Regions from separate parts of the Brevibacillus sp. 7WMA2 genome, predicted to be linked through region 2. Evidence: predicted binding sites of a transcription regulator. Region 2 holds the regulator's gene; each other region holds the start of a gene.
What was found. Region 2 encodes LexA, which represses DNA repair genes until DNA is damaged. Its sites were predicted from a motif close to CGAACATATGTTCG; they were not measured.
Positions count from the first base shown of each region.

Region 1: the regulator LexA is predicted to act here: its motif matches at 2,668-2,681, upstream of GOP56_RS07800 (YolD-like family protein).
Region 3: the regulator LexA is predicted to act here: its motif matches at 2,181-2,194, upstream of GOP56_RS23090 (YolD-like family protein).

Region 1 covers NZ_CP048799.1:2,039,913-2,045,102, reverse strand. Annotated here, with positions in the region: partial or broken gene GOP56_RS07820 (D-alanyl-D-alanine carboxypeptidase family protein) at 1-13, shown strand, start outside; gene GOP56_RS07815 (VanZ family protein) at 127-756, shown strand; gene GOP56_RS07810 (hypothetical protein) at 1,223-1,780, opposite strand; gene GOP56_RS07805 (hypothetical protein) at 1,793-2,452, opposite strand; gene GOP56_RS07800 (YolD-like family protein) at 2,701-3,039, shown strand; gene GOP56_RS07795 (hypothetical protein) at 3,131-3,466, opposite strand; gene GOP56_RS07790 (hypothetical protein) at 3,817-4,863, shown strand.
Region 2 covers NZ_CP048799.1:1,913,035-1,918,224, reverse strand. Annotated here, with positions in the region: gene GOP56_RS07235 (aminoacyl-tRNA deacylase) at 1-362, shown strand, start outside; gene GOP56_RS07230 (hypothetical protein) at 501-914, opposite strand; gene GOP56_RS07225 (DUF456 domain-containing protein) at 1,266-1,754, shown strand; gene lexA (transcriptional repressor LexA) at 2,131-2,751, opposite strand; gene GOP56_RS07215 (cell division suppressor protein YneA) at 2,912-3,295, shown strand; gene GOP56_RS07210 (DUF896 domain-containing protein) at 3,374-3,562, shown strand; fluoride riboswitch at 3,621-3,680, shown strand; gene crcB (fluoride efflux transporter CrcB) at 3,740-4,120, shown strand; gene GOP56_RS07200 (hypothetical protein) at 4,210-4,389, opposite strand; gene GOP56_RS07195 (hypothetical protein) at 5,072-5,190, opposite strand, start outside.
Region 3 covers NZ_CP048799.1:5,317,437-5,322,626, reverse strand. Annotated here, with positions in the region: gene GOP56_RS23105 (DUF7667 family protein) at 26-247, opposite strand; gene GOP56_RS23100 (helix-turn-helix transcriptional regulator) at 325-522, opposite strand; gene GOP56_RS23095 (hypothetical protein) at 745-1,359, opposite strand; gene GOP56_RS23090 (YolD-like family protein) at 1,823-2,161, opposite strand; gene GOP56_RS24150 (hypothetical protein) at 2,394-3,686, shown strand; gene GOP56_RS23080 (DUF3800 domain-containing protein) at 4,224-4,883, opposite strand; gene GOP56_RS23075 (glycoside hydrolase family 73 protein) at 5,037-5,190, opposite strand, start outside.

The sequences.
Region 1 (5,190 bases), 130 kb from region 2:
CACATTTTCTTGAATTAGGTTCTAAAATGATAAAGTCATAGGTTTAATGTAAAGTTAGGAGATTCAGAAAGGGGGATTATTATGTCACTATTTCAGTATTTATATGTTTATACTCGTATATGTATTATGTATGTTGTTCATACGGATTTATTAATTAACATTATTTGCACATGTATTTTATGTATTATATTTCAAAAAATATTTTTTCTAAGGGATAAGAAGAAGGAAGGAAGAGTTTCCCGCAAGCATTTTTTAGGGGTATTTATTTTTTTAGTGTATCTGGCAGTTGTTTATGGTGTAACAGGTATAGGAACAATTTGGGATGTGCAAAGGTTTGTTACCGCATCTACATCTGAATTTAATCGAATTTATTTAATTCCATTCTCTAGTTCTGAGGTAACTATGCCGTATGTTTTAAATATTATAATGACGATACCATTAGGATTCTTGTTACCATTGATTTGGAAACAATTTCGAACAATAAAAAAGGTTGCCTTGTCGGGATTTTTGTTATCTTTATGTATTGAATTAAGTCAGTTGTTTACTCAAAGTCGAAACACAACGACAGATGATTTAATTATGAACACACTAGGCGCTATTATTGGATATTTCATCTTTAAAGCATTCTTTCACGTCTTCTTGAAAAAAAATAGCAACGAAAAAGATGAAATAACATCATCTTCAGTTGTCATCAAACACGAAGCAATCTTTTATTTAGGTTTATCATTTTTGGGGATGTTTTTATTTGCTATTTAGGGCTTTTCGCCATCAATAATGCTTGACAAAAAATAAAATTTAAAGATGATGAAAAAACGTCTGCTTAGCACTCTTGCACAAGGATAAGGAGTGTAACAGTATGGCAAAAGATCTACTTAAGATGCTCTGTAGATGGTTGTTGAAATACTTTCGAAAACCTACGAATCAGAACTAAACATACTTCGATTGTAATTTCCTTAACGTTGTAAATCCTCCCCCTATTATAAGCATACTTCTTAGGATTTCTGAGCCATCCCTAGCCTCTTGGCATCTTCAATCCAGCTCGATGTACTAACTGTCTTTTTAGGCTTGTCCTAGCTGCTACACGCTTTTTGAAACTTGGCTTACGCATTCCAAACTTCATAGCAATTACCCTTTTATTTTGATTTAGCGAGAGAAAGATAATGTCAAAGCCCCCCGACGGTTTAATTTTTCTGTCGGAGGGCTATTTTTTTGTTTTCACGCTTTATTTCTGAATAGTTGGGGTTTCCAATCCAATGAAAACAGCTACAGCTAACTTTTCTTCATTGAGCACTTGTAGCTCATAATTCTCCGGAGTTAAAAGTGTTTTTTTCTCTTCCTCTGACGGTTTCTCTTTTAATTTGAGTTGTTGTGAAAGAGTATAGGTGTTTTCTTTACCTTTACTCAAATCAATTTGAATAACTGGAGGAGATTCAACAAGTAACTGCCCTATTTTTTTGCTACCCAATACGTCCCCAAACGTAAAATAAATAGGTTTTTCAGTATCCACCATCTTTTCCCTTAAATATTCCGATATAGAAATTTCAAGTTTAAGATCAGCCAAGGTATCTTTTTGGGATATTTGAAGTACAGATGTTTTTAGATGCTGTCCAGCAATTTCCTTACTGTACTCATTAATCGATTGATAGGTCTTGCTGGATACTTTCTGAATCGTTTCCTCTGATATTTTGTCTATTTTTCTCGGAGATTTATCTACTGCACAACCACTAAACAGAAATAATGAAGCAATGAGAACGGCTGGGATGACTGGTGTTCTTTTCATGTAGTTTTTTTGCTACCTCAATTTTTTTGGATTTTTATCAGCATACTCGGAATATGAGTAATCGGTGTATACATAAGTGGTTTTCTTTGGCTCCCCGTGGAAGTACTTCACTATACTTCCGCTTGTGCTTACTGCTTTTGATCCGTACTCAATAGTTGTAACAGTATTTGCAGGAATGGTCCAGGTGTAAGTTGTAGTCTCAACAGTTTCCTTTCCAAATGCAACCTCTGCATTTATTCCTACTTTCCCTTGAATTAGCTTCCAATTAACTGCTGTTTCACCTGATGTGCCTACTTTTCCGGTAACAAATGTTTTTCTTGAAACTGATCTTGTAACAGAGTCATTTGCCGAACCCCTATTTGTTACTTCTGTTTCAAAACTTTTTGCTTTATATAAATCCTTTTTGCTAATTTCATAAACGGTTTCATTGAAATCGACATACTGAGGACTAATACCCTTGGGAGTATATTTCGATTCCTTATCTTCTTCAAGAGCATCCTCATAATCATAATTCACAGGAGTATTCCAGACTTTTTCAACGATTTCCAAATCACCTATTGTTTCATGTGTAATAGTAGGTTCATTCATATCCTGAGATTTTGCGAATACAGAACTCCCTCCAGATACTACTAAACAAATCCCTACAGCAATAGAAAGCTTTTTAAAGGCCATTTTTTTTGTTCCTCCTATTTTCTATTAATTTCCATTATATTACCAATTTAATACAAATATGTAAATATTAATATTAAATCTATGTATGGAAGGTATATAGAGGACACCTGTAAAGAATGTGACCATCTGGAGGCTTGCCAGTACTTCTTTCATTTACATTCGGTGTAAATACCAATTCTAACCATTGCATAATCTCCTCATCATCTAATAAAATAAGAACACACATTCGTATTTAGGGAGATGTTTTAATGGCTAGTAAAATTCTTGATCCACTTGTAACGAAGTTTATTTTGCCAGAACATGCAGCAATGTTACGTCAGTATCACGAGGATAAGAAATTGATCGAGAAGCCGATCATTGAAGAGGATGAGCTGGCCGAGTTTTGCTACAGGATATCTGACTCACGTCAGTATAACTATGCCCTTACTATTAGCTGGTGGAAAGAAACGAAAGAGGGTAGAGGCGTGATAGAATCCGCTTGGGGATGGGTAGATAAGTTTGATTCCCAATTTAAACAGATTAAGCTAAAGAATGATGAGGATTTCTGGTGGATACCTGTAGAAGATGTGGTCAATATAGAAGCCTAAGCGGTGCATCTTTCAATTGCATAGAATGTATTGCTTGTGGGAACAGGGATACAGCAAATACCCCGTCAAGAATGATCAACGGGGTGTAAGTTTATCTCTGCTTAAATGGATTAAAAGGTAAGGGATTCTCAGTGGCAGTATCCTTCTTAGACGATTTAGGCATGAAAGGATTAAAAGGTTCTTCATCAGTTTCTTTTTCAGTCCGTTGTTCAACTAACAAGAGTCTTCCTTTAAAAATCAATTCTAGCTCATCGATTTCTCCAACTTCTGTCAAGGCAAAAATCCGTGTAATCTTACAATCTGAGTTATTGTTTGATGAGATTTCAGATGCATATTTAACAACATCAAATTCTTTTTCAAAACATTTATGGTGTTTTACTTCAAATTCGGTCGTAAAGACTACATACACTGTATATGGTTTCTTCATAGCAACTCCCAATATCGTTTTGTGTTTGAACACATTTATTCTTTGATTAGAGATATATTATAAATCGAGAATTGGCTCGTTGTTTAAATAAAGTATTTTCAAAAATTGATTGTTAAGACAAAGATAAATCCCTTGCTTAATCGCAGGAGATTTAAATTTTCTACAATTCAGTTTGTTATCACGTCAAACTATAATATTGAAAGTTTAAGTATAAGTGTGTTGAAAAAGTGTTAATTAAAAAAAGGGCTGTACTAAATATGTTATAAAGTTTTTGGGATATTTAATTTAATTTAATTGAAACATTCTGTTGTAATATAAAGGTAGATTATTTTATCAAGGGGGAGTTTTTATTGGATACTATAGAAGATATTTCCTTATCGAGGATTGCCACCATTATAAGTAAAAATAGTATTATTCGAACGGTGAATAATACTAAATGGGATCGAGTTCTCTCTAATGCTGGTCAAAGTGAATTATTTAATAAATATAATTATGCTCTTACCCCTAGTTTTTTCAACCATTATAATGGCAGAGATTATGAAAATGATAATCCTCGATTTAGTGAGTTTTACTCGGCAATCAAAGCCATCCTTAAGACGGTTTATAATCATGGGAAGAATTCGGAAGCTTTCACTAAACTGATTGGTACCATCATAGAAGAAATAGATATTATGGATGTATTAAATGAGGAAGTTGCAGAAAATTTAAGAGGGAATGATTGGATTTATGAAAATCCTTTAGAAGAGATTTTCAAGGGGTGTTCTAATGATCAGTGTTTAGAAAAAATCAATAAAGAAGCTAAAAAAGACTATCACGAATTGGTTCATAATCTACATGTTTTGAACTTGGACATCAGTTATTCGAATTATCAATTAGTATTAAGGCCTTTTACACATCAGGGAGCAAGTGAATTAAACAGAAATCCTTCTTTATTGATGGATTGGCTAGAAACTGAGTTTCCGATTGTGGCAAAGTCCTACAAAGATGCTTTAGAAGCTTATGTAAAAGGTCTATCTGTTTCATGTATTGCTAATTGTCGGAATATCATTACTGGAATCTTTGATAATTCAAAAGACGATGAAACAAGATGGCTTAAAGGACTTCAAAAATTAAGTACAGATACCTATATAGAAAATGTAAGTAGTCCAAGACATATAATAGATAATGTAGCCAAGAAAGAACTCGGTTTAGTAAACGTAGATTTTAAATATTCTAGATTCCGAACAATATACCAGTTGTATTCCTTATCATCTGACTTAGGCCCACATATAAATGAGGGTCCTATGATAGAGGGTGTTCATTACCCAGAGAAGGCTACAATGAATGATGCGCTTTGGATACTAAGGATGACGGAGGACTTATTGATATGGATTAAGGAGGTTAAAGCAGGCAGATAATTCTGCTGACGTTTTTCATGTTGAAGAAGGCAGACAACATTGACAACCAAATTGACAACGCACTTAAGTAAATCAGGTAAATTTACATCATCTTAATTACACATAAACCGCACTAAAGTAAGGTTAATGCACTTAAATTAACTAGCGTAAAGGCGTTTGACCAAATTGACAGGGTGGGGGTCGCTGGTTCGAACCCAGTCCGGTCGACAGTAAATAAACGTTAATTTTCACGAGAAATCAAGAATTTTTCTTAGGTTTTCTATTACCAGTTTCATAAGTAGAACAGAACGGTACGCCAGTTGTTACAAAGATACAAAAAATAGAGGA
Region 2 (5,190 bases):
CTAAAGCTGTGAATGCTTCTATTGAGGAGCTGGTTAAAAATATTTGTATGATTGATGAAGATGGACGACTAATTGTGGCCATTGTAAAAGGAGAGGATCGGGCTAGTACATCACGAGTAAGTAAGGGACTCAATATAAAAAGACCTCGTTTGGCAGATGAAAAGGAAGTATTAGTAGCAACAGGTTATCCAGCCGGTGGGGTCCCTTCTTTTGGATTTGAGGCGATTTTTTTGGTTGATCCGAAAATAACAGAATTAGAGTATGTTTATACGGGAGGGGGCTCTCCTCATTCATTAGTGAAAATAAAGGTAGAAGATTTAGTAAGATTAAATAACGGAAAATTGATGCGTGTAAGAAAATAGGCGATGCGATACAGCTAGCATTAAGGCATTTCCTCGCATACGACAGCCCATTCTCCTACACCAATTTTTAGGGAATGCAGAGGCTGTAAGAGCTGATACTGATCAGTGAAGGTGCTGCGTGATAACGTGATAAAAAGACTAGTGAATCGTCACGTTGCCTGTAATAGGAACAGGTTTTATGCTAGCGTTTTGCAGAATAACAATCCAATGTGAATGTCGTGGGACGGTTACAGTAGAGCCTTTTGGGTAGATTTTTTCAGCTCCGTAGGTATTTGCATTCAGTAGATACCAGCCCAATGAATCTACTTTCTTATCAAACGTAACCGTTACGCTACCACCTTTCGCAAGGAAAAAAGGGCCTGTAACACCAGCTTCCCCATAACCTCTATCCCATTCCTTTACCGTTAGTGCAAATGGAATAGAATATTGGCTGTAAGCATTACTACTAATCGTTACTTTTGTTGTGCTATGCTTATCTAAAGCCGCGTAGCTAGTCGAGGACAGTAAGAAAACAAGTGGTACTGCTAATAAAGAACAAACGATTTTGTGCATCTTGTAACCTTCCTTTCCGAAATAGGATATACAGGCTTGGAGCGGGGACAATTTAGTATATAGTATTAATTTCTCCAAATGTTATATTTTTCCTGTTATCCATATACCTTTTTCTTGCTGTCCTTTTGCCTGTATGAAGTGGAAAAAGGAACTGGTAAAAGAGCGCTATAGGTAAATAGGTCAGGCTTTGCTAAAAATGAGATCATAAAAAAGAGCAGAATCATGTATATGTAGGAAAAGACACGTTTCGCAAACAAGAAAAGGAAACTCCTAAGTAAAAATGAAACGTAGGAGGGCACTGAAACGTACATATAGAAAACGGGTCAGATGCAACAAAGAGGGGGGTTAAACATGGATGTTTTATTATGGTTGATTGTTATACTTCTATTCGGTGTAAGTATTGCTGGTATTTTCTTCCCAGTGTTACCTGATACGATTATGTTATGGGGCGGTTTTTTACTATATCAATTCGCGATTGCAGAGCCTGGAGCAGGATTACCGGTTTCCTTCTGGTGGGGAATGGGGATTTTGAGTGTGGTGTTATTTGGTGCTGACCTATTGACTAATATGTACTTTGTTAAAAAATATGGTGGCTCAAAAGCATCAGCAATCGGGTCAATATTAGGTGTTATTATTGGTGTACTTACGTTTCCGCCATTTGGTATGATTATTCTCCCATTTGTATTTGTATTATTAATTGAAATGCTGATGCAAAAACAACCGGCAGAACGAGCTTTTAAGATAGCGATAGGAAGTCTTATAGGTTTCTTTAGCAGTGTCATTATGAAAATCTCTATCCAACTCATCATGATTATCTGGTTCTTTATTGTTGCTTGGTAAAACTTATTGTGGATCGTTACATTGGATTTTGAGTGTTGATCCATTCCATAAAACCGAGATTGTCAAATTCTCTATCATTTCCTGTAGGGAAACCGGCAATCTCGGTTTATTTGTGTTTACACATCAGAATTAGAGAAGGCTTGTTTGAAGATTTGCTAAAAAGAAACACTGTTTTAAGTGGCTATGCAGCTAATTTACACCTAAATATAAGTCCAATAGTAGGAGAAACACGAAAGGTATCAAGGAGATAGGTAGAGTGGGGCATAAAATAAACCGTTACAAACAATAAATTTGAGCAGTAAAAAACTCTTGGCGAGTATGATCCTCACCAAGAGTTTGTACGTGTAAGCACGTGAGAAGTTAAAAATCCAATGCACTAGTGGAAAAGGCGGTAAACGCCAATTACTTTACCTAAAATCGTCACATTATCTAAAATGATTGGTTCAAGCTGTGAGTTTTCCGGTTGTAGACGGAAGTGGGTTTTCTCTTTAAAGAAACGTTTTACAGTTGCTTCATCCTCTTCGGTCATGGCTACCACGATATCCCCGTTGTTAGCTACATTTTGTTGGCGGACAATTACATAATCGCCATCTAAAATGCCTGCTTCGATCATGCTCTCTCCCATAACGCGCAACATGAACACATTGTCAGACGTAACGATGTTTTCTGGCAATGGAAAATATTCTTCCACCTGTTCAATAGCTGTAATAGGTTGACCTGCCGTTACCTTACCAACCACTGGTACTCGAACGATGGAGCTTTCATAATCGTCCTGTAGACGAGTCTCGTCCAATAATTCAATGGCACGTGGCTTAGTAGGATCGCGGCGGATTAAGCCTTTCTTTTCAAGTCTTGCGAGATGACCGTGAACAGTGGAACTGGAAGCTAGTCCTACGGCTTCACCGATTTCTCGAACAGACGGGGGATAACCTTTATCTTTTACTTCCTTACGAATAAAATCAATGATCGCTTGTTGGCGATTGGAGAGTTTGGACATTTCGAACACCTCATTCTCTCGATCCAGATATTTTCTACATTATACCATGAGAATTTGCGTTCGACAAACATTAGTTCGATTCTTTTGCTTGACAGGAATATTTGTTCGCATTATGATGATGTTATCAAAATGAGAACAAACGTTTGTGAGGGTGATGATAATGATGGTACAATCTAGCAATTGTCAGAATCTATATAAAGATAAAACAAAAACAATGACGAGTAAGAACACATTGGTACATCATAGAAAAGGGATAACGCGAGGGCAAGCAATCGTAACGTTATTGCTGATCATAGTATCCTTTGCAGCAGGCAGCATGATTTTTGGAAAAGAGAAGGTGGCTATTGCGGCTCCCCATACACAGCAGGCAGCTATAGTCATTACAATTCAGCCAGGTGATACGCTGTGGAGTATTGCACAAGCTTATCAACAGGAATCCGGGCTATCAGCTAGAGAGCTAATGGATGAGATCATGAAACAAAATCAGTTAGATAGCCCCATGATTTATGCAGGAAATAATCTAGCTATTCCAGTATACCGATAAGCGGGAGCCATAATTTATATCTCCTCTCCTTTGGTCTTGTGTTATAATAAAGAGAAGTTAGTTGAGGAGGTATCACCATTGGTTACTGATGCAGAAGTAAAACGTATTAATGAATTAGCCAAGAAATCGAAGGGTGTTGGCTTAACTCCAGAAGAAAAAACGGAGCAACAAGTTCTTCGTCAAAAATACATTGATGCTATGAAGGCTTCCTTGAAATCTAGTTTAGATTCGATCCGTTATGTAGAGGATGAGGAACCTAAGCACTAGTCTATGTGATTTTTCAAAATGATCCGTAGCAATAGTGCTGTGAAACAGGTTTTTACAAGTAAATAGAGGCGATGGAGTTCGCCCTAAGCGCCAATAGGCTAATGACTCCTACCAGTAATATTACTGGTAGGAGTTTGTTTGTATATATGTGAAAAATAGTGGAAAAGGAGAGAATGCATGTCTTTTTTAATTGTTGGACTATCAGGAATGTTGGGGGCTGTATCCCGATATTTAGTAGGAGCATGGACAGCGGGCTGGTGGGATCTCTCGTTTCCTTTAGGTACGCTAGTAGTCAATTTCATAGGCTGTATCGGATTGGGAGCTCTCAATCAATATCTCTTAACCCGAAATCAACTGCCCGCTTGGTTTACCTTAGGAGTAGGAACAGGGTTTATTGGTTCTTTCACGACCTTTTCGACTTTTAGTGTAGAGACACTTACCCTTTGGCATCAGCATCAATATGTACTTGCCATTTGCTATGTACTGGCTAGTCTATGGGGTGGTTTACTGATGGTATGGCTTGGCTTTCATATCAAATGGAAAACGAAAAAGAGTTAGTTGTACTTAATCCTTTCAATTGAAGTCAATTGAAGCTGGAAATGGTGTACCTCTTCTAGCCACTACTTTTGTAAATGGTGTATTAACAACTATGGTGTAAAAATAGTTCTTATCATTTTGCTTTTATCTGGATCACTGAGTACTGGCCATAGATCTGGAAGCTTAAGCATTAATTCAAACGCATCAGAACTTGATGCACTTGCTTTCATTTGTTTATTAATAGCTTCCAGATCATTTAATGACTGAGTTTTTAAATCACGTTCCTCCATTGTCCGCTTACGTAATTCTTCAACTGTTAGAAGCTCCTCAACAAATGCAAATTGCCATCTCTTTTTGCTTTCCTGAAGTTTATGTAGCTGCTTCTCAACATCATTTTTAGCAGTTTCTAATTGTGATTTCTTCTTAATCTAATTCTTTAGCGAGTTTCTTGATGAAAAAACTTACTGATACCAAGTATATAAAAGATGCTACTAGAACGATTCGTGATTCTAATTAGGGCCCCAAGCAAATTACAGGTGACAGAATATAATTGTGGAATTGATTTTACAATATATATCCTGATACGCGCATGGAAACCCTTAAATAAATGAAACTCTTAAATAAGTGAAACTCTTATGAAGAGACAATATATTTTGTAGATAGAATGTTAGCTTACGTTAAATATATTGTAAGTCAACTATAGAAAAAGAAGAGATTGAATTTATTTTTTGACTCTGTTATACAACAATGTTGATAATTCATAAAAAAAAGGACTCCTTTTAAGTCCTGTTCAGAAAAATTAAATGGGGGTTGGCATTCTCTTTCTATGGTTTTGTTGGTTGAGCGGAAAGACCAACTATATCTGTGGAACCAAATATTAGCAAAGTAATTAAAATAACTATTAGTATTAATTCCGAGAAACCCTCTCCATCAAAATTTTTCATTATGAGCTCACCCTTTTCCTTTTAATACTTATTGATTATCCATTTTCTTTTTAAGTGCCTGAATAATCTCATCCACAGTTATATTGCCATTATCGTTGAGAAATTTTAGCATGCTATCTACATTTGTATTGTTCAAATCGCCTAATG
Region 3 (5,190 bases), 1.9 Mb from region 2:
CACCTATTATAGAGGGCTTTTCATTTCAGCCCTCTATCTTCTCTATCCTTGAACATAACTCATGCTGCCAGTCCGTGTCGTTCGTCATACTGGCTATTAAGGATAAGTTTTTGAGTTTTGCGATCTCCCAAGCTCTTTGAGCGTTTGCACTCAGACAATGACTCATTTCTGTCATTTCCGAGTCGGTAAGCTCCCTTGTCTTGTTGATGAACCAAAGCTCTGCCATACGTTGATGGACGATCCACATCTGCACCAGCTCCTTAATCTTAATGGTACAGTGTATGTTCCTGTCAGGAATATATTGCTTGTCCAAATAAAAAATCTTCATTCCAGGAACCAAATATCGTCTATATGTACGTTTAAGGCTTGCGCTATATCCGCTGCTGTTTCTAGCTTAGGGGTTGTCCCATTTACTATCTTGCTCATAGCGCCGTGAGAAACTGGTTTTTTCATCAGCCTAAGTAAATCTTGCTGTTGCATGTTTCGCTCGGCCAAAATCACTTTCAACCGACTTTTTATCAACTATCCTCGCCTCGCTTCCGTAATTACGTTAATACGTTATTACGTGTCGGCTTTGTCGAATCCTTTATCGAGAAAACAGAGGTTTTGATGAATGATAACTAACTGGAGTTGAGAGGGTAAGGTTTACCGTAAGGACATCGTTTGACATATTCAAGAATTTCTTTAAATAGAAGAACCCCCTCCTTAGCTCAATTGTTGGAGGGGGTTGGTATCTGTTTGTAATTATGATTCGATTAAATTTGTGGAGATTGATTTGTCAGGTGAAATTTGGACCTCCCAAATTACATCAGATTGGTAAAATTTTGTCGTAAAAGTCACATAACTGCGAGCAATAGCCGGACTTCTCATAGTACCGCTAGCACGTTTAATGTCAGGCTTCTCTGATTTGGAGTAAGTCCCCTCTCCTCTTAAGTTCACAGTGAAATAATCCCATGAATCAATTGTAACTCCTGATTTATCACGGTAGAGAGTCACATTCCAGGCACCTCTAAATTGAGCTATATTTAGGCCACCAACCCAAATTTGCTCTTTGTACTCAAGCGTAGTTTTACTACTCACAGAGTCAGCATACTGGGTAATCCCACGCGGCTGTTTGATTGGTTTTTCTGAATATGTTTTTACCACTTTATAACCATTTGATAGGTGATATTCCACTCTTGGTTTCTTAGGACCTACTGGATTGGCCTCAGAAAGTCGACTCATTTCTTCCAATAATTCCTTTGAAAATTGTACGTGAACCTTGCTATCAGCCTCCTGAGCCGATACACCACCTGCTTGTACAGAAAATAAACATGCAACCATTACAAAGCTAAATATAGACCTCAAAAAACTTTTCATAATTTACCCCCTTAACAAATTAATTACATAAAATATTACATTTTTTATTATATTTGGAAAATAATACACATACAAGCTTTTATTTTATGAAGATTGCGTATATATTATTATAAGAGAGGACGGTGTAATGAATGGTACTAGTAGTAAGTTTGTTCATGTATGTTTTGATCCCCCTGATCTTAGGAATCATTTGCTATCATGTAAGTAAAAGTCGTCTCTTATTTGGCGTACTTGGTACACTGGTAGCTTCTTTACTTGCTTTATTGATGTTTAAATCTGTTGAGCTTTTTTATTATCCTTTGATTTCGACTATTTTATTTTTTGCATATCATTTCGTGATTAAAAGCAAAACTTACAAATCAAATTCCGTCTAATAAAAAAACCCGCCAAACTTATTGGCGGGTTTGCTGTATCCGGCTGTTCCAATTAGTATTAAAGTTTGTTCACTTTAAGGTATCGCTGATTAGGCTTCCACACTCATTACATCTTCTACAGGTATCCACCAGAAATCCTCGTCGTTTTTTAGCTTGATCTGTTTAAAAGTTGAATCAAACTTATCTACCCATCCCCAAGCGTATTCTATCACGCCTCTGCCCTTTTTTGTTTCTTTCCACCAACTAATGGTTAATGCATAGTCATACTGACGTGAGTCAGATATCCTATAACAAAACTCGGCCAGCTCATCTTCTTCAATGATCGGCTTCTCGATCAGCTTCTTATCCTCATGATACTGACGTAACATTTCTACATGCTCTGGCAAGATGAATTTCGTTACAAGTGGATCAAGAATTTTGCTAGCCATCAAAACATCTCCTTAAATACGAATATATGTTCCTATTTTATTTGATGATGAGAAGACTATGCAACGAACAATTTTTGACTATCTAAATTAAAAAAGAAAATATTTTTTTAAAAATATACAAAATACACCATAATTAATTACATATTTTTCAATTTATGTTTTGTTTTATGAAATTTAATCTCGTATAATGCAAATGTGTCGGCCGACATAGAACTTATTTATGGAGGAAGCAATGTTCTTATCTAAACTTAAACATTTTCTATTGTTAACTTTCACCTTTGCTCTCGTACTGTCTGGACAAAGTTTTGTTTTTGCAAAAGACATATATTCGGATAATTTGATTCCTAAAATGACTAATAATACATCTCCGGAAGGTATTGCTAGTGCTAGTCATCAAAATGAAGATGCTTTTGTAGTATTTGATCGTACAGAATCTCAGTGGGAAACTCCTGACAATGTATCACAAGGATGGATAGCTTTTGAATTCCCTACTGAAACAATCGTTAATAGATATACTTTAGTCGGTGCAAATCCTTACTATATGCCTATGGATTGGAGCTTTGAAGGGTGGAATGGCTCTGAGTGGGTTGTGTTAGATCAAAAAAATAATTTCGTATCATGGGGGAATCCTCCGCGTGTAAATTTTGAATTCAATAATAATACTCCATATATTAAATATCGGATTAATATAACTGATGTTACATCTGACCGCCCTTCACAACCAAAAAGTATCAAATTAACTTCTTTTGAAATGAGTCAAAAAATAAATACTATTCCAGATCCTGATCTAGACCCAGCATCCAAAAACTTGATTCCTAAAATGACTAGTAATACATCTCCGGAAGGTATTGTTAGTGCTAGTAGTCAGAAATATCCTATATCTCCTCCCTATCATGCCTTTGATCATACTGATTCAAATATTGGATGGGAATCTGATAAACCACAAGGATGGCTAGCATACGAATTCCCAACCAAAACAATCGTTAATAAATATACTTTACGCCCTACTGCCTGGGATAAAAATGCTCCTAAAACATGGACTTTCGAAGGATGGAATGGTACTGAATGGGTTGTATTAGATTCGCAAAATGATATTGAAGATTGGAAGGGATACGTAAATAAAGAGTTTATTTTCAATAATAATACTCCATATATTAAATATCGGATTAATATAACTGCTACTAATGGTTATCCAACTATAAATATTCATGAAATGGAAATGATGAACACTAATGCTTCTCCTGAACCAAACCCTAATCCAGATCCTAACCCAGAGCCTAATCCTAATCCAACTGGAAACGCACTCTTAGTTATATACATGGATAGTGGTTTAATCAAAGAATATGAAATGACAAATGAGGAAATCAGAAACTTTACCGAATGGTATGAAGGTAGAGCAAAAGGAAACGGTAGAGAAGCATACATCGTGAATAAGAAATACAACATCGGACCTTTCAATTCTAGAAAAGACTTTATTAGCTACAGTCATATTGAAAGCTTTGAAGTTCAAGAATTCAGCAGATAATAAGATACCCCTTCCTACATACGGAAGGGGTTCTCTTGTTTTTAAGGTATTAATAAGCTGTTTAAATAGAAAAAAACCTTTATTAATGGGGACTAATAACTTTTTAAACTTGTTTAATAAATTAAACTGTAAAAGCCCCGACGCGATGGTTGGGGCCCTTTAGACAGATACCCAAGTAACGGCTACCCACATGATAGCTAATATGCGCTATACTTGCACACGTATACAGAGGGTTTACTCTGTCATTATAATTATAGGAAGTACAACACTAATTTATAACCAAAAATCATTAAAAATATATTAAGCGCGATGCCTACAAAACGACTACCTTACAGGCAGTTTATGTGTTAGATATTTTCACACGTTTATATAGGGCTTACTCGCGCATAATTAACAAATTTATTAAATTAGGTAACTTTTAGGTTTTGGTAACTTTTAAGTTTTGGTAACTTTTATTTCCTACATTTAGATTTTACTACATGTGAAATCATCTGTAAATACTCTATTTTACTTAGAAGCCCTTAAAATTATATCCCATTATGAGCTTAAATTAATAATCTTATCAGTTCCAAACAGCTTCCGCGGAAATAGCTCTCGGTGAACTATTTTGTGATTAAACAAATTATAATACTCATCTTTTCCATATTCATACTTAGCGTAAACAGCATTAGCGATAAAATCAGCAGCTTGTATTGCGTAAGAATTTTGTGACTCCAAATAGTTAACTGTTAAGTTAACATTACAGTTCAATTCGTAATTCAGTTTAATGTTTATATAGTCCTCAAATGAATTTGTTGATTTTACTTTTATAGTTCTTTTGTCTAAATTTAGGACTAGATTTGTAACGTCTGCTCTTTTAGCAACGGGAACAATTAAGAATTGTAACAAATAATTATAAAGTAGATTTTCATCTCTCAAAAGGCTTTCCATAACGTGCTGAAGATCTGCTACTACATATCTAATATCAACATCTTTACTAGCTATCTTCCTAAGAATATAATCTTTTATTACTGGGAATGAATCGCTTGCTTTAATTTCTCTTTCAGATTCGAATTGAGGAAATCTTTGCTTTACCCTTAGAGAAGATTTTTTCATGATGTTGGTAAGAGGTTTAGTATTAGGGGTGCCTACACAAGCAATAGTGAAATATCGACCTGCCGTACCTAAATTCCCTGATTCATCAAAATTCAGTATCACTCTTTTCACCTTCTTGGTCGATTTAGATACTAGATAACATAATATTATTAATTATAAGTATATCCCCCACAATTATCCACATATTTTTAAAGATATTATTAATTTAACGTAAACAATGAAAAATTAAACACAACAAATAAATAACGAGATAGTTTATTTATTTTGAGACGCTTGTCCACTCGCAATCCTTAGTTCATCTGCCAACTGTCCAATCCTCACAGCCTCATCCTTCATCCCCATTTGTTTATAAAAAGCCCATTGTCCTTGTAAATGGCTAATAATTTCGTTCGCTACCTCTGGTTTCATC